DNA from 3 places in the Luteimonas sp. gir genome. Region 2 is predicted to be linked to each of the others. Evidence: predicted binding sites of a transcription regulator. Region 2 holds the regulator's gene; each other region holds the start of a gene.
What was found. Region 2 encodes FliA, which starts transcription of late flagellar genes. Its sites were predicted from a motif close to TAAAGTTTNNCNNNCNNNGGCCGATAA; they were not measured.
Positions count from the first base shown of each region.

Region 1: WAF18_RS15160 (methyl-accepting chemotaxis protein) is a predicted target of FliA. The motif match lies at 739-765, and genes of this name have one in related genera.
Region 3: WAF18_RS15175 (STAS domain-containing protein) is a predicted target of FliA. The motif match lies at 4,847-4,873, and genes of this name have one in related genera.

Region 1 is NZ_JBBAXQ010000013.1:100,335-107,879, reverse strand. It holds gene WAF18_RS15165 (chemotaxis protein CheA) at 1-597, shown strand, start outside; gene WAF18_RS15160 (methyl-accepting chemotaxis protein) at 840-3,098, shown strand; gene WAF18_RS15155 (methyl-accepting chemotaxis protein) at 3,229-5,406, shown strand; gene WAF18_RS15150 (flagellar regulator YcgR PilZN domain-containing protein) at 5,443-6,210, shown strand; gene WAF18_RS15145 (chemotaxis protein CheW) at 6,302-6,769, shown strand; gene WAF18_RS15140 (hypothetical protein) at 6,885-7,271, shown strand; gene WAF18_RS15135 (methyl-accepting chemotaxis protein) at 7,341-7,545, shown strand, end outside.
Region 2 is NZ_JBBAXQ010000008.1:155,213-162,757, forward strand. It holds gene flhB (flagellar biosynthesis protein FlhB) at 1-844, shown strand, start outside; gene flhA (flagellar biosynthesis protein FlhA) at 853-2,922, shown strand; gene flhF (flagellar biosynthesis protein FlhF) at 3,093-4,634, shown strand; gene WAF18_RS11915 (MinD/ParA family protein) at 4,621-5,472, shown strand; gene WAF18_RS11920 (RNA polymerase sigma factor FliA) at 5,469-6,224, shown strand; gene WAF18_RS11925 (chemotaxis response regulator CheY) at 6,247-6,639, shown strand; gene WAF18_RS11930 (protein phosphatase CheZ) at 6,636-7,253, shown strand; partial or broken gene WAF18_RS11935 (Hpt domain-containing protein) at 7,257-7,545, shown strand, end outside.
Region 3 is NZ_JBBAXQ010000013.1:108,973-114,907, reverse strand. It holds partial or broken gene WAF18_RS15200 (chemotaxis protein CheA) at 1-912, shown strand, start outside; gene WAF18_RS15195 (flagellar motor protein) at 963-1,703, shown strand; gene motD (flagellar motor protein MotD) at 1,714-2,676, shown strand; gene WAF18_RS15185 (ParA family protein) at 2,676-3,455, shown strand; gene WAF18_RS15180 (chemotaxis protein CheW) at 3,452-4,219, shown strand; gene WAF18_RS15175 (STAS domain-containing protein) at 4,905-5,222, shown strand; gene WAF18_RS15170 (response regulator) at 5,219-5,584, shown strand; gene WAF18_RS15165 (chemotaxis protein CheA) at 5,619-5,935, shown strand, end outside.

The DNA.
Region 1 (7,545 bases), on a different contig from region 2:
TGGGACCTGATCTTCCAGGCCGGCTTCTCGACCGCCGACGCAGTCACCGACCTGTCAGGACGCGGCGTCGGCATGGACGTGGTCCGACGCAACATCCAGGCACTTGGTGGCGAGGTGCAGCTCGAAAGCCGCACCGGTCACGGCACCCGCGTGGTGATCCGCCTGCCGCTGACCCTCGCCATCCTCGACGGCATGAGCGTGGCGGTCGGCGAGGAGACCCTGATCCTGCCGTTGACCTATGTGATCGAAGCCCTGCAGCCCCAAGCCGAGGACATCCGCAGCCTCGCCGGCGAGGGCCGCGTGTTGCGCGTGCGCGGCGAGTATCTGCCGCTGGTCTCGCTCAACGATCACTACCGCTACGGCCAGCCGCAAGGCGTCGATCCGCTTGTCGTCGTGGTCGAGGGCGACGGCCAGAAGCTGGCGCTCGAGGTCGACGAACTGATTGGTCAACAGCAGGTCGTGGTCAAGAACCTGGAGAACAACTATCGCCGCGTCGACGGCATCTCCGGCGCGACGATCCTGGGTGATGGCCGGGTGGCGCTGATCGTCGACGTCGGCGGTCTGGCCCGGTCACTGCGTCTGCCGCAGGCGGCGTGACACCGACGATGTGCGATCGCGCCGCTATTCGCGGCCGCAGCGCCACATCGCCTGCGATCACCGGATTTCACCTCATTTGCACATTCATTTCCGCGACGTGAATCACGCCGGCAGCACTTGAAAAAATATCGGTTTCAACGTTCAAGTCGTTCCGTTTCCGGCCGCTAGTCGTCAGGCGAAGGACGCGCTCCAGGTGTTGACCAACACCTGCCCGCGTCCTTTGTCGTATCCGGAGACCTCCCATGAGATGGTTGAACAACCTGTCGATCGCCCGGAAGCTGGCGGTCGCCTTCACTCTGATCGTGCTGTTGGCCGCGGGGCTGGGCGGGTTCGCTCTGAACCGGCTGGGCAGCATCAATGCCGAACTGCAGAAGGTCAGCCTCGATGACATGCCGGCGGTGCAGCACCTGGGCGAGATCCGTTCGCAGCTGGGCGAGTACCGGATGTACGAGCTGGCGCAGCTCAGCCGCCTGGACGAGCCCGATGCGGTGCGCGATTACGATCAGCGCCTGGCTGAGATCGAGAAGATCATTGCCGAGCAGCGCGCCCTGTACGAAGCGCTGCCGCTGGTCGACGACGAGCGCGGCCTGTACGACGCGATGACGGCGCGCCTGGCGGCGTACTTCGCCGCGCGGCGTGAGATCGAGCAGGCGCTGGCCGTTGGCGACGGCGAGACCGCGCAGACAGTATCCGACGCGAAGTCGCGTCCGCTGCGCCGCGACCTGTTCGAGTCGATGGCCGCCCTGGCCCAGTTCAACGACCAGCGCTTGAGCAGCGACATCGCCCAGGCCAACGCCGTCTACCGCAGCAGCCTGCTGGCGATGATCGCTGGCATCGTGATCATCGTGCTGCTGGCCGCGGCGATGGCGATCGCGATCTCGCGGACGCTGTCGCGCTCGGTCGGCAGTGCGGTCAAGGTCGCCAACGACGTGTCGGACGGTCGCCTGGATACCCAGATCGTCGTCGACCGCAACGATGAGGTCGGGCAATTGCTCGGCGCCATGCAGCGCATGCAGGGTCAGCTGCGCGCCGTGATCGATGCCCAGCGCGGCATGGCACGTGCGCATGAGGACGGCGCGATCAGCTATCGCATGGACGAAAGTGCCTTTCCCGGCGACTACGGCATGATGGTACGTGAGACCAATGCGCTGGTCGGCTCCCACGTCGCAGTAAAGATGCACCTGATCGAGGTCATGCGCCAGTATGCGATCGGCGACCTGACGCCGGACCTGGAGCAGTACCCGGGCGAGAAGGCGGTGCTGACCGAAACCATGGCCACCGTGAAGGCCAACCTCGGCGCGATCAATGCCGAGGTCAAGGCGCTGGCCGGCGCGGCCGCACGCGGCGACTTCAGCGTCCGCGGCGATGCGGCCCGGTTCCAGCACGATTTCCGCGGCATGATCGAGGACCTCAACCGGCTGATGGATGCCGCCGACGGCAACCTCGACCAGCTATCGCGGCTGCTGCAGTCGATCGCGGCCGGTGACCTCACCGCGCGCATGGACGGCGACTTCCACGGCGTGTTCGCCCGCATGCGCGACGACGCCAATGCCACCGTCGCCCAACTCACCAGCATCGTCGCCCGCATCCAGGGCGCGTCGGCTGCGATCGGCACCGCGTCCACCGAGATCGCCTCGGGCAACGACGACCTCTCGCGCCGCACCGAGCAGCAGGCCGCCAACCTGGAGGAGACCGCCGCCTCCATGGAGGAGCTCACCTCCACCGTCCGCCAGAACGCCGACCATGCCCGCCAGGCCAACCAGCTCGCCCAGGGCGCCGCCACCGTCGCCTCCCAGGGCGGCGAGGTCGTCGGCCAGGTCGTCTCCACCATGGCTGAGATCGAAGCCTCGTCGCGCAAGATCGCCGACATCATCTCGGTCATCGACGGCATCGCGTTCCAGACCAATATCCTCGCGCTCAACGCCGCGGTCGAGGCCGCACGGGCCGGCGAACAGGGCCGCGGCTTTGCGGTCGTGGCCTCCGAGGTCCGCACGCTTGCCCAGCGCAGTGCCAATGCCGCCAAGGAGATCAAGGGCCTGATCGAGGACTCCACCGGCAAGGTCGCCAGCGGCGCCGCGCTCGCAGGACAGGCCGGCACCACGATGGCCGAGATGGTCGCCTCGGTGCAGCGCGTGACCGACATCATGGCCGAGATCTCTGCCGCCTCGCAGGAGCAAGCGGCGGGTATCGAACAGGTCAACCAGACCATCGTGCAGATGGACGAGACCACCCAGCAGAACGCGGCCCTCGTCGAAGAAGCCTCGGCCGCCGCGCGGGCGATGGAGGAGCAGGCCGCGGGCCTGGCCGATGCGATCGCGGTGTTCCATATCGAGTCCGCTCACGTCAGCGCAGCCACCCGCCGACCTGCCGCCGCGGCGGCGCCGAGCGCTCTGGCCGCCCCCCGCCCAGCGCCGCCTGCCGCGCCCGCCAAGCGCCCTGCCCCTGTGCCCACCCGCAAGGCGCCAGCGGCGGTGCTGGAGACCGACTGGGCAGAGTTCTGATCGCCAGGCCCGGCCGGCCCACCCCGTCGCACTGGGGTCGGGGCGGCCGGGCACGCGCCTGTCGGCACACACGCCTCAATCTCGACGCAGCGCGGCCGATACCGGTGGCAGGCCCACTCCTGCCACCCTCATGAATTCCGTCGCCGCCGTGCTCCGTGCGCTGTCCGATCTTTCGATGCAGCGCAAGTTCCTGCTCCAGACCGCGCTCGTCGCGACCGGCATCATCCTGCTGGCCGTCGTCGCGGCCCGGGTCCAATTCGTGGACCTCAACCAGTCCCGCAAGGACGGTGTCGCATCGCAGGTCAAACTGGCGCTGGGTGTCGTAGAGGAGTACGCCAGCCGCGCCGAACATGGCGAGCTGACCCTTGAGCAGGCCAAGGACCGCGCCCTGCGCACGCTGGCGGCGATGCGCTCGGACAACGACGTCGACTACTTCTTCGTCACCGACGAACGCCCCACCGTGCTGATGCACCCGATGCGCGCGGACCTGATCGGCAAGGACGTGTCCGGGATCACCGATACCGATGGCACGGCCATCTACAGCCGCTTTGTCGAAGTCGCGCGCGCCGGCGGCGGCAACGTCGACTACGTCTGGGCCAAGCCGGGCGAGGACGAACCGGTGCACAAGACCTCCTACTCGGCGTTGTATGCGCCGTGGGGCTGGGTCGTGACCACCGGCGTCTATCTCGACGATACCCAGTCCCAGGCGCTGACATTCACCGCGATCATGACCGTCGTCGGCGGCCTGCTGGTGCTGCTCAACGCCGGGATCGGCTGGCTGATCGGCCGCTCGGTGCTCGAGCCGCTGGGGCGGGCGGTGAACGCGATCCGCGGCGTGGCCCACGGCGACCTGAGCATCCGCACCGGCCACCAGGGCCGCGACGAGATCGGCCAGATGCTGCGCTCGACCGACGAGATGGTGCACATGCTCGAGCGGTTCTCCGAACAGACGCGCGAGATGATCCGCCAGCATGCGGGCGACGACATGCGTCACCGGATGCCGGTCGACTTCCCGGGCGTCTACGGCGAACTGGCGTCGGGCATCAACACCATGATGTTCGAGCACTTGGACGCATTCGTCGAGGCAATCGAGATCCTCAACGAGTACGCCAACGGCGACCTGTCGCGCGACGCGCGCCGCCTGCCTGCCAGCCGCGCGGTGCTGCACGAGGCGATGGACGCCGCCAAGGCCAGCCTCATGGCGATCAACGGCGAGATCAACCGGCTGGCCGCCGCGGCCGCCGCCGGCGACTTCTCGGTCCGCGGCGACGAGAGCCGGTTCCGCGACGATTTCGGGCGCATGATCCAGAGCCTCAACGCGATGATGGCGGCCAGCGATCGCAGCCTGAGCGAGCTCTCGCGGCTGCTGCAATCGATCGCCGCCGGCGACCTGACCGCGCGTATGGACGGCGACTTCCACGGCGTGTTCGCCCGCATGCGCGACGACGCCAATGCCACCGTCGCCCAGCTCACCGCCATCGTCGCCCGTATCCAGGACGCGTCGGCTGCGATCGGCACCGCCTCCACCGAGATCGCCTCGGGCAACGACGACCTCTCGCGCCGCACCGAGCAGCAGGCGGCCAATCTGGAAGAAACCGCCGCCTCGATGGAGGAACTGACCTCCACCGTGCGCCAGAACGCCGACCACGCCCGCCAGGCCAATCAGCTCGCCCAGGGCGCGGCCACCGTCGCCTCCCAGGGCGGCGAGGTCGTCGGTCAGGTCGTGTGCACGATGGCCGACATCGAGGCCTCGTCACGCAAGATCGCCGACATCATCTCGGTCATCGACGGCATCGCGTTCCAGACCAACATCCTGGCGCTCAATGCCGCGGTCGAGGCCGCACGGGCCGGCGAACAGGGTCGTGGCTTTGCGGTCGTCGCCTCCGAGGTCCGCACGCTTGCCCAGCGCAGCGCCAACGCTGCCAAGGAGATCAAGGGCCTGATCGAGGACTCCACCAGCAAGGTTGCCAGCGGCGCAGCGCTCGCAGGACAGGCCGGCACCACGATGGCCGAGATGGTCGCCTCGGTGCAGCGCGTGACCGACATCATGGCCGAGATCTCCGCCGCCTCGCAGGAGCAGGCGGCGGGTATCGAACAGGTCAACCAGACCATCGTGCAGATGGACGAGACCACCCAGCAGAACGCGGCCTTGGTCGAAGAAGCCTCGGCTGCTGCGCGGGCGATGGAGGAACAGGCCGCCGGGCTTGCCAATGCGATCGCGGTGTTCCGTGTCGATACCGCCACCGCGTTGCTGCAGGCAGTGGTGGACGCGGCCCGCCCGCCGGCCCCAGGCCACGCGCTGCCCTGATCGTCCAGGCCCACCCCACGCATGACGGCAAGGACGATGGCGCCTGCAGACCCGCTCCATCCGCTGGACGACGAAGCGCTGTCGCGCTACATGCTGCGCGACAGTGCCGACATGGGCCGGGTGCTGCGCAGCCTGGTCGAGACCAAGGCATTGATCAGCGGCAGCCTGATGCCAGGCGACCTGTCTTGCCCGACCGCACTGCTCGCGGTCGGCGACGACGGCACGCTGGTACTCGACGCCAGCCGGCAGGACGCCCTCAATCGCAGGATTGCGACCTGCACCCAACTCGTCTGCGATACCCGGCTCGACGCGGTGCAGATCCGTTTCCGACTCTCGACGCCATTGCCGATGCTGCACGAGGGGCGCCAGGCGTTCGTCGCATCCTGGCCCGAGGCGCTGCTGCGCCTGCAGCGACGCGATCTTTATCGTGTCGTGCCACCGCTCGATGCCGGCGTGACGCTGCACCCGGGGCATGGCGACACCCCGGCGGCGTCATCGGACGACGGCCTGCGGGTGCTGGACCTGAGCGGCGGCGGGCTCGCGGTGGCGATGGATGACGGCGAGGATCCGCGTTTCGCACCCGGGCGCACGCTCGATCGCTGCCTGTTGCAGCTGCCGGACGCCACTCCGATTCCGGTGGCCGTCACTGTCGCGCACCGCTTCTGCGAGCAGACCGGCCCGCGGGTGCGCTGGCGTGCGGGCTGCCGCTTCGTCGCGCTGGCACCGGCCGCGCAGCGGCGCATCCTGCAGTCCATCTTCCAGATCGAGCGCCAGCGCAACGCCCGGCTCCGCCGCGCCGTGTAGCGCCGGCGCCTAAAGTTGCCCGCCGCGCGGCCGATGTCGCACGGGACACCCGACACGCGCGCGAGCGCGGCATGCCTGCAGGAGCGCACCGATGAGCAGTCCAGATCCCCAGAACGCCGGCGAGTACCTCACCTTCACCCTGGGCGACGAGCACTACGGCGTCGACATCCTCAAGGTGCAGGAGATCCGAGGCTACGACGCAGTCACCCGCCTGCCCGACGCGCCGGACTACATCAAAGGCGTGATCAACCTGCGCGGCACGATCGTGCCGGTGATCGACCTGCGCCTGAAGCTGCGCCTGGCGCAGGCGCGCTATGACAGTTTCACGGTGATGATCGTGCTCAATGTCGAGGACCGTGTCGTGGGGATCGTCGTCGACGGTGTGTCGGACGTGGTGCCGCTTTCTGCCGAGCAGATCCGCCCGACGCCCGAGTTCGGTGCGGCGATCGACACCCGCTGCATCTCCGGCATCGGCACGTTCGACGACCGCATGCTGATCCTGCTCGACATCGAGACCCTGCTCGACAGCGCCGAACTGGCGGTTCCCCAGGCAGCGTGATCCCCGATCTGGGACCGCCGTCACACAGCTTTCACTCAAGGCCCGGCCGCACACGGCCGATAGAGGCGGACACAGGCGCTTTCGCGCCTGCCGTCCATCGATCAAGGAGCAGACCATGACCATCCACTGCAAGACGTCTTCCCTGCTGGCCGCGCTGCTGCTGGTCGGGGGCGCCTCGACCGCCTTCGCCCAGGAGGCCATCCGTCCCGAACAGGCCGTGCGCTTCGTCGGCAAGAGCGGCATGGTCTGCGGCAAGGTCGAAAAGACCCGCTATGCGGAGAACACCGAAGGCCAGCCGACCTTCCTGTACATGGGCGGCGCGTTCCCGCGCCACACCTTCTCGGCGCGCATCCCCAACGAGCAGCGTGACCGGTTCCGTCCCTCGCCCGAGGAGCTGGAAGGCCGCGATGTGTGCGTCGTGGGCACCATCCAGCGCGACGCCAGCCGCGCCGAGATCGCAGTCAGCTCGCCCAGCGACATCAAGCTCGCCACCATCAAGTAAGCCCCGCGCCCGGATTGCAGACCGCATCCGGGCCGTTTTTCCATCCGGCCGCCTACGGGGGATTGCCGCATGCACTGGTTCTCGAATCTCAAGCTCGCACCGAAACTGATGCTGGCATTCGGCGTCGTCCTGATCCTGATGATCGCCCAGGGCGTGGGTGGCTTCATCGGCCTGCGCTCGCTCGACAGCGTGACCGACCACCTCGCTGACAACACCCTGCCGACGCTGACCACGGTCGGCGAAACGCGCGCCCTGCTCGGCGAGTATCGCGCCG
Region 2 (7,545 bases):
GGTGCTGCTGCTCGCCTGTCTGGTCGCACCGGCGCTGATGGGTGGATTCAACGCCTCGACCAAGGGGCTGGTGCCCGATCTGAAAAAGCTCAACCCGCTGGCCGGCCTCAAGCGCATCTATGGCCCCGAGGGCGCGGCCGAACTGCTCAAATCGCTGTTGCGCGTGGCCCTGGTCGGCACCGCGGCCGCGCTGTTCCTGTGGCCCGGTCTGCATCGCCTGCGCAGCATGCTCGACCAACCACTCGAGGCCGCCGCCGGCGCCGGCCTCGGCTTCGCGCTGTGGATGCTGATGGCAACCTCCGCGGCCTTGCTGCTGCTGGCCTTGCTCGATGCGCCGTACCAGAAATGGAACTGGCGCCGGAAGCTCAAGATGACGCGGCAGGAACTGCGCGAGGAGATGAAGGAAAGCGAGGGCCGGCCGGAGGTCAAGGGCCGCATCCGCCAGATGCAGCAGCAGATGTCGCAGCGGCGGATGATGGAAGACTTGCCCGGTGCCGACGTGATCGTGGTCAATCCCACGCATTACGCAGTCGCGCTCAAGTACGAGGGCGAGGCGATGCGCGCGCCGAAGGTGATCGCCAAGGGCGTGGACGAAATGGCGCTGCGCATCCGCGCCGTCGGCGAGCAGCACCGCATTGCGCTGGTCGCCGCGCCGCCGCTGGCACGCGTCTTGTATCGGGAGGCGCAGATCGGTCAGGAAATCCCCGTGAAGCTCTACGCCGCCGTCGCCCAGGTGCTGTCCTACGTGTACCAGCTGCGCAGTTGGGCGCCGGGCCAGCCCTACCCCGAACTGTCGGCGGTCGAAGTCGATGAGGACGCGACCGGCCGGGGGGCGCAGCCGTGAGCGCGGTGATGCAGTCCGGCCCCAAGCGCCTGTTCGACATGCTGCGCCATGGACTGGGCGCGCCGTTGCTGGTGCTGGCGCTGCTGGCGATGGTCGTGGTGCCGCTGCCGCCGTTCGCGCTCGACGTGCTCTTCAGCTTCAACATCGCGATCTCGCTGGTGGTGCTGCTGGCGGTGGTCTACGTGCAGCGCCCGCTGGACTTCAGCATCTTCCCGATCGTGCTGCTGATGACCACGATGCTGCGCCTGGCGCTGAACGTGGCCTCCACGCGCGTGATCCTGCTGCACGGTCAGAACGGCCCGGGCGCAGCCGGCAACGTGATCGAGTCGTTCGGCGAGTTCGTCGTCGGCGGCAACTTCGCGGTCGGCATCGTCGCGTTCGCGATCCTGACCATCATCAACTTCATGGTCATCACCAAGGGTGCGGGCCGGGTCTCGGAAGTCACCGCGCGCTTCATCCTCGATGCGATGCCCGGCAAGCAGATGGCGATCGACGCCGACCTCAATGCCGGCCTGTTGACCCGCGAGGACGCCAAGGCCCGGCGCGAGGAAGTCCGCCAGGAAGCCGATTTCTACGGCGCGATGGACGGCGCCAGCAAGTTCATCCGCGGCGATGCGATCGCCGGCATCCTGATCCTGTTCGTGACGATCATCGGCGGCCTGGTGATCGGCATGCTCCAGCACGGCATGCCGTTCGGAGACGCGGCGGCGACCTACACCCTGCTGTCGATCGGCGACGGCCTGGTGTCGCAGTTACCGTCGCTGCTGGTGTCCTCGGCGGTCGCGCTCTTGGTCACCCGCGCTTCGCGGGCCCAGGACATGGGCGGCGCGGTGACCGGGCAGGTGTTCGGCCAGTACCGGGCGTTGTCGATCGCGGCGGTCATTCTGCTGGTGGTCGGGCTGGTGCCCGGCATGCCGAACCTCGCCTTCCTGACCTTGGCCGCGCTGGTCGGCTACGGCGCCTGGACGATGCGCAAGCGCAGCCTGGCGGCCGAACGCGCCGCAGCCGCGCCGGACGCCGCACTGCCCGCGCCCGAGCAGGCCGCCAATGCGGAGCTCGGCTGGGACGACCTGCGCCCGGTCGATCCGCTCGGCCTGGAGGTCGGTTATCGGCTGATTCCGTTGGTGGACAAGGCCCAAGGCGGCGAGCTGATGGCGCGGATCAAGGCCGTGCGTCGCAAGCTCACTCAGGACATCGGCTTTCTGATTCCGCCGGTGCACATCCGCGACAACCTCGAACTGTCGCCCACCGCCTACCGGCTGCTTGTCCACGGCGTGCCGGTGGCGACCGCCGAGGTGCATCCCGACCGCCTGCTGGCGCTCGACCCAGGCGGCGCGCTGCAGCCGATCGAGGGCATTCCGGGCAAGGACCCGGCGTTCGGGCTCGACGCACTGTGGATCCTGCCGATCCAGCGCGCCCAGGCCGAAGCCGCGGGTTACACCGTGGTCGATCCGGCGACCGTGGTCGCGACCCACCTCTCGCACCTGGTCCGCGAACAGGCGCCCGAACTGCTCGGGCACGAGGAAGTCCAGCAGTTGCTGGCGACCCTGGCGCGCAGCGCGCCCAAGCTCGCCGAGGACCTCACACCCAAGGCGCTGCCGCTGGCGGTGGTGGTCCGGGTGCTGCAGAACCTGCTGGTCGAGCGTATTCCCGTCCGGCAGCTGCGCCGCATCGCCGAGGCACTGGTCGAGCACGCCGCGCACACCCAGGACCCCGGTCAACTCACCGCCGCGGTCCGCACCGCGCTGGGCCGCTTCATCGTCCAGGAGATCGCCGGCCCGGCGCCCGAGTTGCCGGTCTACACGCTGGCGCCCGCGCTGGAACGGGTCTTGCAGGATTCCGCGCAAGGGACCGGCGCTGCGCTGGAGCCGGGCCTGGCCGAACGTCTGCAGCAGAGCCTGGCCGATTGCGCCGGCCAGCAGGAGGCCAGGAACGAACCGGCAGTGGTGCTGGTCCCCGGCCAGGTCCGCGCCGCGCTCGCGCGTCTGGTCCGGCACAGCGTCCCGACCCTGTCGGTGCTGGCCTACACCGAAGTCCCCGAAGACAAGCGGCTCAAGTTGCTGGGGACGATCAGTTGAAGCGCGGGACTTTGTTGTAGGGACTGGGGACTGGTGAACGCAGGGCCCCGCCACGGAGAACGCACGATGCACGCACGACACCCCAGCGCCCCCCAAGGCCGCCCCGACCGGCGCAGTGCCCTCGCCTGCGCCAGGCCGCATGCCCCATTCCTCATCTCCGGCCGCCGCCCATGAACATCCGCCGTTTCGTCGCCGCCGACATGCGCAGCGCCCTGCAGATGGTGCGGGCCGCGCACGGGCCCGATGCCGTGATCCTGTCCAATCGCCGCACCGACGAGGGCGTGGAGATTGTCGCGGCCAGCAACTACGACGAAAGCGTGGTCCAGCGCGCCCTCGACGAGGCCCAGCGGCGCGAGGCACCGGCCGCCTCGCCTGCCGAGCCGCCGCAGGCGCAGGCCGCCGACGCCCGCGACGACTCGCCCGCCGAACGCTGGCTGCGTGCCTTGGCACCGGCCGAGGCGGCTGCGCCGCCACAGGCGGTGGTCCATGCGGCAGTCGCCGACCCGCCGCCCGCAGCGATCACCGAGGCCCTGCACGCCGAGCTCGCGGACGCCGGCGCCGGATTTCCGTCGTTTGCCGAGCTGCTCGGGCGCCGTCGCTCCGCCGCGGCGACATGGGCCGCCGAAGACGACGGAATTCCGTCGCAGGCGCCGCCCGAACCGCCCGCGCCCGCGCCGGATGTGGCCGCGCCCATCGCGCATACCTCGATGCCGCCGGCCCCGGTCGCCACGCCGCCCGCCCTCGTCGCCGTGCCCGCACCGCCGGCGCCGAGCAGCGACGGCGAGCTGGCGCAGATGCGCGAGGAACTGGCGCAGATGCGGCAGATGATCGAGCGCGAGATGGCGCGCCTGACCGACGAGCGCCTGCGCGGGTCCCCGGCCCGCGGCCAGGTCATGGAACTGATGGAAGACTACGGCTTCGATGCCGGCATCACCCGCGACATCGCCTTGCAGGTGCCGGCCGACACCCCGGCCCACCGCGTCCGCGGCCTGATGCTGGCCTTGCTGTCCAAGCGCCTGCCGATCTGCCCGATCGACCCGCTGGAGGAGGCCGGGGTCATCGCGCTGGTCGGCCCGACCGGCGCCGGCAAGACCACGACCATCGCCAAGCTCGCCGCACGGTACGTCGCCCGCCACCAGGCCCGCGACGTGGCACTGGTGACCACCGACACCGTGCGCGTGGGCGGCCGCGAACAACTGCACAGCTACGGCCGGCAGCTCGGCATCGCGGTGCACGAGGCCGACAGCGAGACCGGGCTGGTCCAGTTGCTGCAGCGCCTGCGCGACTACCGGCTGGTGCTGGTCGACACCGCCGGGCTCAGTCAGCGCGACCGCGCCCTGGCCGGCCAACTGCACTGGCTGCGCGCCGCGCGTCAGATCCGCACCCTGCTCGTGCTGCCCGCCAACACCCATTTCGCCGACCTCGACGAAGTCGTCCGCCGCTTCGAGGGTGCCCGCCCGCAGGGCGCGGTGCTGACCAAGCTCGACGAGACCGGGCGGCTGGGCAGCGTGCTGTCGGTCGCCGTCGATCACGCCCTGCCGCTGACCTGGATCGCCGACGGCCAGCGCATTCCCGACGACCTGCATCGCGCCAATGCCGCCCATCTGGCATTGCGGCTTGAAGATCTCCGCCGCGATGCCGATAAGCCGATCGTCCCCACGCACGATCTCCACGACCCCGACGCCCAGAAGTCCCACCATGCCGTCGCCTGACCTGCCCGCCCCCGCCCCGTTCGCGCCCGTCCGCACCCTCGCCGTCACCGGCGGCAAGGGCGGCGTCGGCAAGACCAACGTGTCGGCCAACCTCGCCATCGCACTGGCCGGCATGGGTCAGCGCACGATGCTGCTCGACGCGGACCTGGGCCTGGCCAATCTGGATGTGCTGCTGGGCCTGTCGCCGCGCTTCACGCTGGCCGACCTCGTGGCCGGGCGCTGCACGCTCGACGAGGCGATCATCGAGGGCCCGGCGGGCGTGCTGATCGTGCCCGCCGCCTCCGGCCGCCGGCACATGGCCGAGCTGCGTCCGATCGAGCATGCCGGCCTGGTCAACGTCTTCAACGAGCTTGAGCGCGAGCTCGATGTGCTGGTGGTCGATACCGCCGCCGGCATCACCGACTCGGTGCTGACCTTCTGCCAGGCCGCGCAGGACGCAGTGGTCGTGGTCTGCGACGAGCCGGCCTCACTCACCGATGCGTATGCACTGATCAAGGTGCTTGCGCGCGAGCGCGGCCTGGACCGGATCCAGGTCGTCGCCAATATGGTACGCAGCCCGCAGGAGGGCCGCGCGCTGTACGACAAGCTGGTGCGCGTGTGTGAGCGCTTCATCGGCGACGTCTCGCTGAACTACCTGGGCGCAGTGCCGCAATGCGAGTGGCTGCGCGCCGCGGTCCAGCGCCAGCAGGCGGTGGTGCGCGCCTACCCGGGCAGCCCGTCGTCGCAAGCGCTGGTGGAGATCGCACGTCGCGTCGCGCGCTGGCAGGCGCCGACCGCGCCGCGTGGCCACGTCGAATTCTTCGTCGATCGCCTGCTGCGCCAGGGAGCGGCCGCATGAACGCCGCCGCCCGCCAGTACCAGGCGGTCCAGCGCGCCAGCGCGCCGGATCCGGTCGTGGTGCATGCCGAATTGGTGCGCCGCATCGCCCATCACATCGCTGCGCGGCTGCCGGCCAGCGTCGAGATCGACGACCTGATCCAGGCCGGCATGATCGGCCTGCTCGAGGCCTCGCGCAGCTACGACGCCGAACAGGGCGCCTCGTTCGAGACCTATGCCTCGATCCGCATCCGCGGCGCGATGATCGACGAGATCCGCCGCGGCGACTGGGTGCCGCGCTCGGTCCATCGCCGTGCACGCGAAGCCGCCGCCGCAATCCGCGAGATCGAGCAGGCCAGCGGCCGCGCCGCCAGCGCCCAGGAGGTCGCGGCCAAGTTGCAGATGCCGCTGGCCGACTATCAACGTCTGCTCGAAGACGCCGCCCGCGGCCAGGTGCTGAGCCTGGACTCGCACGTCGAGGACCACGGCGAGGTCGAGCCGGCCAACCGCGACGGCGGACCGACGCCGCAGGAACACCTGGTACGCAGCGAGTTCGGCCGGGAACTGGCCGCGGCGATCACCCTGCTGCCCGAGCGCGAACAGCTGGTGCTGTCGCTGTACTACGAACAGGAACTCAACCTCAAGGAGATCGGCGCGGTACTGGGCGTGAGCGAATCGCGCGTATGCCAGATCCACGGCCAGGCCGTGGTGCGCCTGCGCGGCCGCCTGTCCGCCTTCGAACTCGCAGATACCGGCATCGGCAACGCCGACTGATGCCCCACCCGTGGAGCCCGCTTTGAACAAGAACATCCGTATCCTCGTGGTCGACGACTTCTCGACGATGCGCCGCATCGTCAAGAATCTGTTGTCGGACCTGGGCTTCAACAACACCGTCGAAGCCGAGGACGGCAACAGCGCGATGGCCGTGCTGCGCCAGGATGCGGTCGACCTGGTCATCACCGACTGGAACATGCCCGGCATGACCGGCATCGAGTTGCTGCGCGCGATCCGCGCCGACCCCAAGTTCCGCGCGCTGCCGGTGATGATGGTCACCGCCGAGGCCAAGCGCGAGCAGATCATCGAGGCGGCGCAGAGCGGCGTGAACGGCTACATCATCAAGCCGTTCACCGCGCAGACGCTGTCGGAGAAGCTTGGCAAGATCTTCGAGCGCCTGGGAGGCGCGGCGTGACCGCCACCGTCGCGGTGACCACCGACCGCAGCCAGCTCGCAGGGCTGCTGCACGACGCGCTCGAAGCGCTCGAACGCGGCGACGAGGCCGGCTGGCGTCGGCAGGTCGACGCACTCGCCGCCGCCCGCGCACGCACCCTGGTCGACGGCCTGGGCCGGCTGGCGCGCGAACTGGCGCAGGCGCTCGACACGCTGCCGGCCGCACCCGCGCAAGGTGGGCTCGACGATGCCTGCGCCCGCCTCGACCACGTGGTGACGATGACCGAGCAGGCCACCCACCGCACGCTCGATCTGATCGAGGACAGCCGCGCGCACGTCGCCCAGTTGCGCGCCGGCACGCTGGACGCCGCGCAGACCGCGACCATCGACGCGCTGCGCGAGAACCTGCGCGAGATGGCGCTGGCGCAGAGCCACCAGGACCTGGGCGGGCAGATCATCCGCCGCGTCGCCGGCATCGTGCGCGGCGTGCACGAAGGCTTCGGCGCCCTCGGGCTGCCGCCCGCCGACGGCGAACAGGACCGTCTGCGGGCCGTCGGCCCGGCCGTTGCCGGGCTCGACACCGGCACCGTCGGCCAGGACGACGCCGACGACCTGCTCTCGCGCCTGGGACTCTGAGCGATGCAGTTCTCGCCCGACATCGCCGCCGATTTCGTGCTCGAGGCACGCGAGCTGCTCGTCGACCTGGGCGGGCAACTGGTCGAACTGGAGCAGTCGCCGGACGACCGCGAACAGCTCAACGCGGTCTTCCGCGCCTTCCACACCCTCAAGGGCGGCGCCGGCTTCCTCGGCGCAACCGCGCTGGTCGAGCTGTGCCATGCCGCGGAGGAAACGCTGGGCGCCGCACGCTCGGGCGCCGCGACCTTGTTGCCGCGGCATTTCGACGCCGCGCAGCAGTCGCTCGACTGGC
Region 3 (5,935 bases), on a different contig from region 2:
CGCGATGTCGCCCGCGCGCTCGACAAGGAAGTGGACCTGGAACTGGTCGGCGCCGACACCGAGCTCGACCGCAACCTGGTCGAAGCGCTGGCCGATCCGCTGATCCACCTGGTCCGCAACGCGATCGACCATGGCGTGGAGACGCCGGACCTGCGCGAGGCGACCGGCAAGCCGCGCGCCGGCAAGGTCCGGCTGATCGCCCAGCAGCAAGGCGATTACGTCGGCATCGAGGTCCAGGACGACGGCGCCGGCATCGACCCCGAGCGGCTGCGCGCCAAGGCGCGCGAGAAGGGCCTGATCGACGCCGAATCGGCCGCACGTCTGAACGCCGAGGAATGTCTGCATCTGATCTTCCTGGCCGGCCTGTCGACGCGCACCGAGGTCAGCGACATCTCCGGCCGCGGCGTCGGCATGGACGTGGTGCAGTCACGGATCCGCGAGCTCGGCGGGCAGATCCAGGTGCAATCCGAACTCGGTCGCGGCAGCCGCTTCACGCTGCGCGTGCCGCTGACGCTGGCGATCCTGCCGACCCTGCTGGTCCATGCCGCAGGCGATGCCTACGCCTTGCCGCTGGCGCGGGTGCAGGAAGTGCTGCATGCACCGGCACGCACGGTCAACTGGTTCGATGGCCGCGCCGCGCTCGACCGCCGCTCGCATACGCTCTCGCTGCTCGACCTGCGGCACTGGCTCGACCGGCCGGCGCTCGATACCGCGTTGCTGACCATCGTGGTGCTGCAGCGGGGCGACAGTCGCTTCGGCCTGGTGGTCGACGAAGTGCGCGGGCGCGAAGAGGTGGTCATCAAGCCACTGCCGCGCGCGTTGCGCGGCCTGCCCGGCTATGCCGGCGCGACCCTGATCGGCGATGGACGGCTTGCACTGATCCTCGACGTGGACGCGCTGCGCGGCCCCTGAGCCCTCGGGGCACGGCTCAAGTCGCCGCGCCCGACGCCGATATCGCGATCATGGACCTTTTCAGCGTCGTCGGACTCGTGCTCGCCCTCGCCGCCCTGGTGGGTGGCAGCATCCTCAAGGGTGCCGGGCTCGGCGCGCTGTGGTCGCCGGCTGCCTTCGTGATCGTGATCGTCGGCACGCTCGCCTCGATCCTGCTGCACACCCCGCCGAGCGTGTTCAAGCGCGCGATGCGCATCCTGCGCTGGACGATCCGACCGCCGACCGCCGACCGCGGCGCACTGATTGCGCAACTGCTGGAGTGGAGCAACGTCTCGCGCAAGCAGGGCCTGCTGGGCCTGGAAGCCTATGTCGAGTCGCAGAGCGACCCGTTCCTGCGCAAAGGCCTGCAGATGCTGGTTGATGGTGTCGAACCGGAGGCCATCCGGCACATGCTCGAGATCGAACTGCACGGCGAGGAACAGCAGGACCTGGCCGCGGCGAAAGTGTTCGAGAGCATGGGCATCTACGCGCCCACGCTCGGCATCGTCGGCGCGGTGCTCGGACTGATCGCAGTGATGAAGAACCTGGCCGATCCGTCCAAGCTCGGCCACGGCATCGCCGCGGCGTTCACGGCCACCATCTACGGCATCGCCTCGGCCAATCTGTTCTTCCTGCCCGTCGCCTCCAAGCTCAAGAGCGTGATCGGCCGCCGCAGCGGCGAGCGCGAACTGGCGATCGAGGGCCTGATCGCGATCGCCCAAGGCGAGAATCCGCGCAACATCGAGGCCCGTCTGGCCGGCTTCCTGCACTGAGCCGGCGACGATGGCACGACGCGTCCACCACGAAGAACACGCCAACCACGAGGCCTGGGCGATTCCCTACGCCGACCTGATGACGCTGCTGTTGGCGTTCTTCGTCGTCATGTACGCGGTGTCCTCGCTCAACGAGGGCAAGTACCGGGTGATGGCCAGTTCGCTGGCGAATGCCTTCAGCGGCACGCCGCGGACGATCGACCCGATCCAAGTCGGCGACAATGTCTACCGCGATGCCAGCCTCAAGGCGCCGGTGCCGATTCCCGGCGGCGCGCGGCGCGGTCCGGGAAGTTCGTCGCCGGTGCTCGACTCGCCGCTGCAGCCGATGCTCGAATCGAAGATGCGCAGCGACCGCATCGACGACGGCGCCGACGGCGCGGCGCGTGCCGCCTCGCGCCAGCAACTGGCGCGCATCGCGCTGCAGCTTGAGGACGCGCTGTCGGAAATGGTGCATGCGCGGCTGATCACCGTGCGCCGCGCCGACCTCTGGCTGGAGGTCGAGATCAACAGCGACATCCTGTTTCCCAGCGGCTCGGCGACGCTCGACTTCGGCGCGCAATCGCTGCTCGGTCGACTGGCCGCAGTGCTGCGCGGGCTGCCCAATCCGATCCGGATCGAGGGCTACACCGACGACCGCCCGATCCGCACCGCGCAGTTCCCGTCGAACTGGGAATTGTCGGCCGCGCGCGCGGCCAGCGTGGTGCACCTGTTCGTGCGCGAGGGCCTGGCGCCCGAGCGGCTGGTGATGGTCGGCTACGGCGAACAGCGGCCCAAGGCCGACAACGCCAGCGAGGCCGGCCGCAACGCCAACCGGCGCGTGGTGCTGATGGTGCTGGCCGAGCCCGAGTCGACCCAGGGCCAGCCGATCGGCGGGCCGGCGCCTTCGCAGCCGGTGGCGATCGATGCCATTCCCGCGGTCGCCACTGACCACGCCCCCGATTCCCTGCCCCCCCATCCCCGAGGAGAGACCTGATGCGCGTCTGGGCGATCGCCAACCAGAAAGGCGGCGTCGGCAAGACCACGACCACGCTGGCCCTCGGCCGTGCGATGGTCGCGCGCGGACTGCGCGTGCTGCTGGTCGATCTCGACCCGCATGCCTCGCTCACCCGTGCGTTCGGCATCCCGACCGACCCACCGCCTGCCGGCGTGGCCGACCTGTTCGCCACCCCGCCCTCGAGCCTGGCCGCGCTGATGCGCGCCTCGCCGACCGAAGGCCTGGACTACGTCTGCGCGCAGACTGCGTTGGCGACACTCGAGCGCCGCAGCGCGACCCAGCCCGGCCTCGGCCTGGCGCTGTCGCAGGCGATCACCCGACACACCGGCGGCCACGATGCAATCCTGCTCGACTGCCCGCCCACGCTCGGCCTGTTGATGGTCAACGCCCTGGCGGCCGCCGACCGGGTGATCGTGCCCACGCAATGCGAACCGCTGGCGCTCTACGGCCTGGCCGGCATGGTGCGCACCGCCGAAATGGTCGAACGCTCCCGGCAGCGCCCGTTGCCGGTCTCGGTCGTGCCGACCATGTACGACCGCCGCACCCGCATCGGGCGCGAGACCCTGGCGCAGTTGCAGGACGAGTACGCGGGCAAGATCTGGGACGAGGCGGTCCCGGTCGACACCCAGCTCAGCAACGCCGACGCGCTCGCCCAGCAGGTGGTCAACGGCCATCCGCCGGGCCGCGCCTTCTCGGCCTACGGCCGCGCGCTCGATTGGCTGCTGGCCGAAGATCAGGCGCTGGAGCACGCCGCATGAACGCCGCCGAGGTCGTCGACGACTACCTCGGCGTGCTGCTGTCGGCGGCGCCGACGTCGGCGCCGGCAGCCGCCGCACCCGCGCCGCCTCCCGCGGTCGCCGCCACGCCCGTGACCGCCCCACCGGGCCCGACGCCGGCACCAGCACAGACCGCGCCGCCCCCGCCAGCTCCCCCCGCGACGCGGCCACGCCCGCCTGCACCCGCGCCTGCGGTGCGCGCGCAGCCGGCGCCCCCCGCGACGCCAGCCCCTGCGCCAGCCGCACCGCGGGTCGCCAGCGCCGCGGCCCGCGCCGACATTCCACCACCGCGCCGCAGCGGCGAGCGTCAGGCCCGCTGGCTGCGGCTACGCTGCGGCAGTCAGATTTACGGCCTGGAACTGCTGAAGATCCGCGAGGTCGTGCTGCCCGCCCCGCTGCTGCCGGTACGCGGCGCCTCACCGTGCCTGGCCGGCCTGATGAATCTGCGCGGCCAAGTCGTGCCGGTGATCGATCTGGGGCTGCAGTTGGGCGACACCGCGGTCGAGGACACGCCGGCGACGCGGATCGTCGTGCTTGAAGAACATGGCGACACCCTCGGCCTGCGCGTGTCCACGGTCGAGGACGTGGCCGTGGTCTCCGACGCCCAGATCGAAGGCGCCCACACCTCTCGCCTCGCCCCGGTCGGCGACCACCGCATCCGAGGCATCGCGCGCCTCGGCGGCGCGGTCATGCTGCTGCTCGACGCCTCCCGACTGCTGTCGATGCCGCTCTACACCGCCCGCTGAACCTCACGCGTCCATCCAGACGCGCTTGCTCACTTCGGATGGAAAGCGGCCTGCCGGCCGGAAGCCGCTCTTCCCTCGGCAAGGCATCCTGCCTTGACTCGGGCGCGCGCCATCCGTGGCGCGCTCGACGCGGCCACCGACCGTCAGTCCGCTGCCGCGAACATTGGCAGCCCGACTTCGGTTCGAGGAGAAGTCGCCTGTTTGCAAGACCAAGGTCAGAGTTCAGTTCTCGCGTTGCGAAATTGCACCCTGACCCCGGTTCGGCATCGTGCGCCTCGTCGGCACGGTCACGCTGCTGCTCGACCCCTCGCGACTGCTGCCAATGCCGCTCTATACCGCTCGTTGAGCCTCGCGTTCGGCGACGGATACGCTCAGCGAGACAGGTCTCCAACGAAATCACCGCGCTTCTAGCAGCGTGCCCCCAGCATGCGGCGTTGCACCGACCCGAAGGCGGAATGCAAACGCACGAGGCAGCGGACTGACGGCCGGTGGCCGCGCCAAGCGCGCCATGGATGGCGCGCGCCCGAGTCAGGACAGGATGTCCTGCCGAGGGGGAAGCGGCTTCCGGCCGGCAGGCCGATGCCCATTCGAAGTCACCCCTCATCGCCGCACGCAAAAAGCCCACCCTAAAGCTCGCCGCATCCCTGCCGCTAACCCGTCGTACCCCCGACTTTGCGGAGACGCGATGACCACCGTGGACCTGGGCGAGGATCTCGGCATCGAGACCAGCGCCGCACTCAAGGCACGGCTCGAGCCCCACCTGGCCCACGACCAGGACGTGCTGCTGGACGGCGCCCAAGTGCGACGCGTGCACACCGCCGGCCTCCAGGTGCTGTGCGCGTTCTTCGCCAGCCGCAGCGCCTCGGGCCGGACCACCGCACTGCACGACAGCAGCGCCGCCCTGCTCGACGCCATCCGCCTGCTGGGGATCGGCCACACGCTGGGACTGCCCAGCCCCCCTCGCACCCATTCGAACGCAAGCACAGTGGAGAACGCCGCATGAGCGCACGCATTCTGGTAGTGGACGACTCGGCCTCGATGCGCCAGATGGTCTCCTTCGCCCTGACCTCGGCCGGCTTCTCGGTCGAAGAAGCCGAAGATGGCCAGGTCGCGCTGGGGCGCGCCCAGGGCCAGCGGTTCAACGCCGTGGTGACCGACGTCAACATGCCCAACATGGACGGCATCGCCCTGATCCGCGCCCTGCGCGGCCTGCCCGATTACAAATTCGTCCCGATGCTGATGCTCACCACCGAGTCGGCGTCCGACAAGAAGGCCGAAGGCAAGGCCGCGGGCGCGACCGGCTGGCTGGTCAAGCCGTTCAACCCCGACCAGCTCGTCGCCACCGTCCAGAAAGTCCTGGGCTGACGCCCGCCTTCCGCCTCCGAATCCAGGTCACCCCATGAACATGGACATGCAGCGCTTCCACGCCACTTTCTTCGAGGAAAGCCGGGAAGGCCTGGAAGCGATGGAAGCCGGCCTGCTGCAACTCGAGCAGGGCGACCAGGACCCGGAGCTGGTGAACTCGATCTTCCGCGCCGCGCACTCGATCAAGGGCGGCGCCGCGACATTCGGATTCGATGCGGTTGCCGCACTGACCCACGTGCTCGAGACGCTGCTCGACGAACTGCGCGCCGGCAAGCGCAGCGTCGATGCCGCCGCGACGGACGCGATGCTGGCCTCGGTCGACGTCCTGCGCGCACTGCTGGCCGAAGCCGA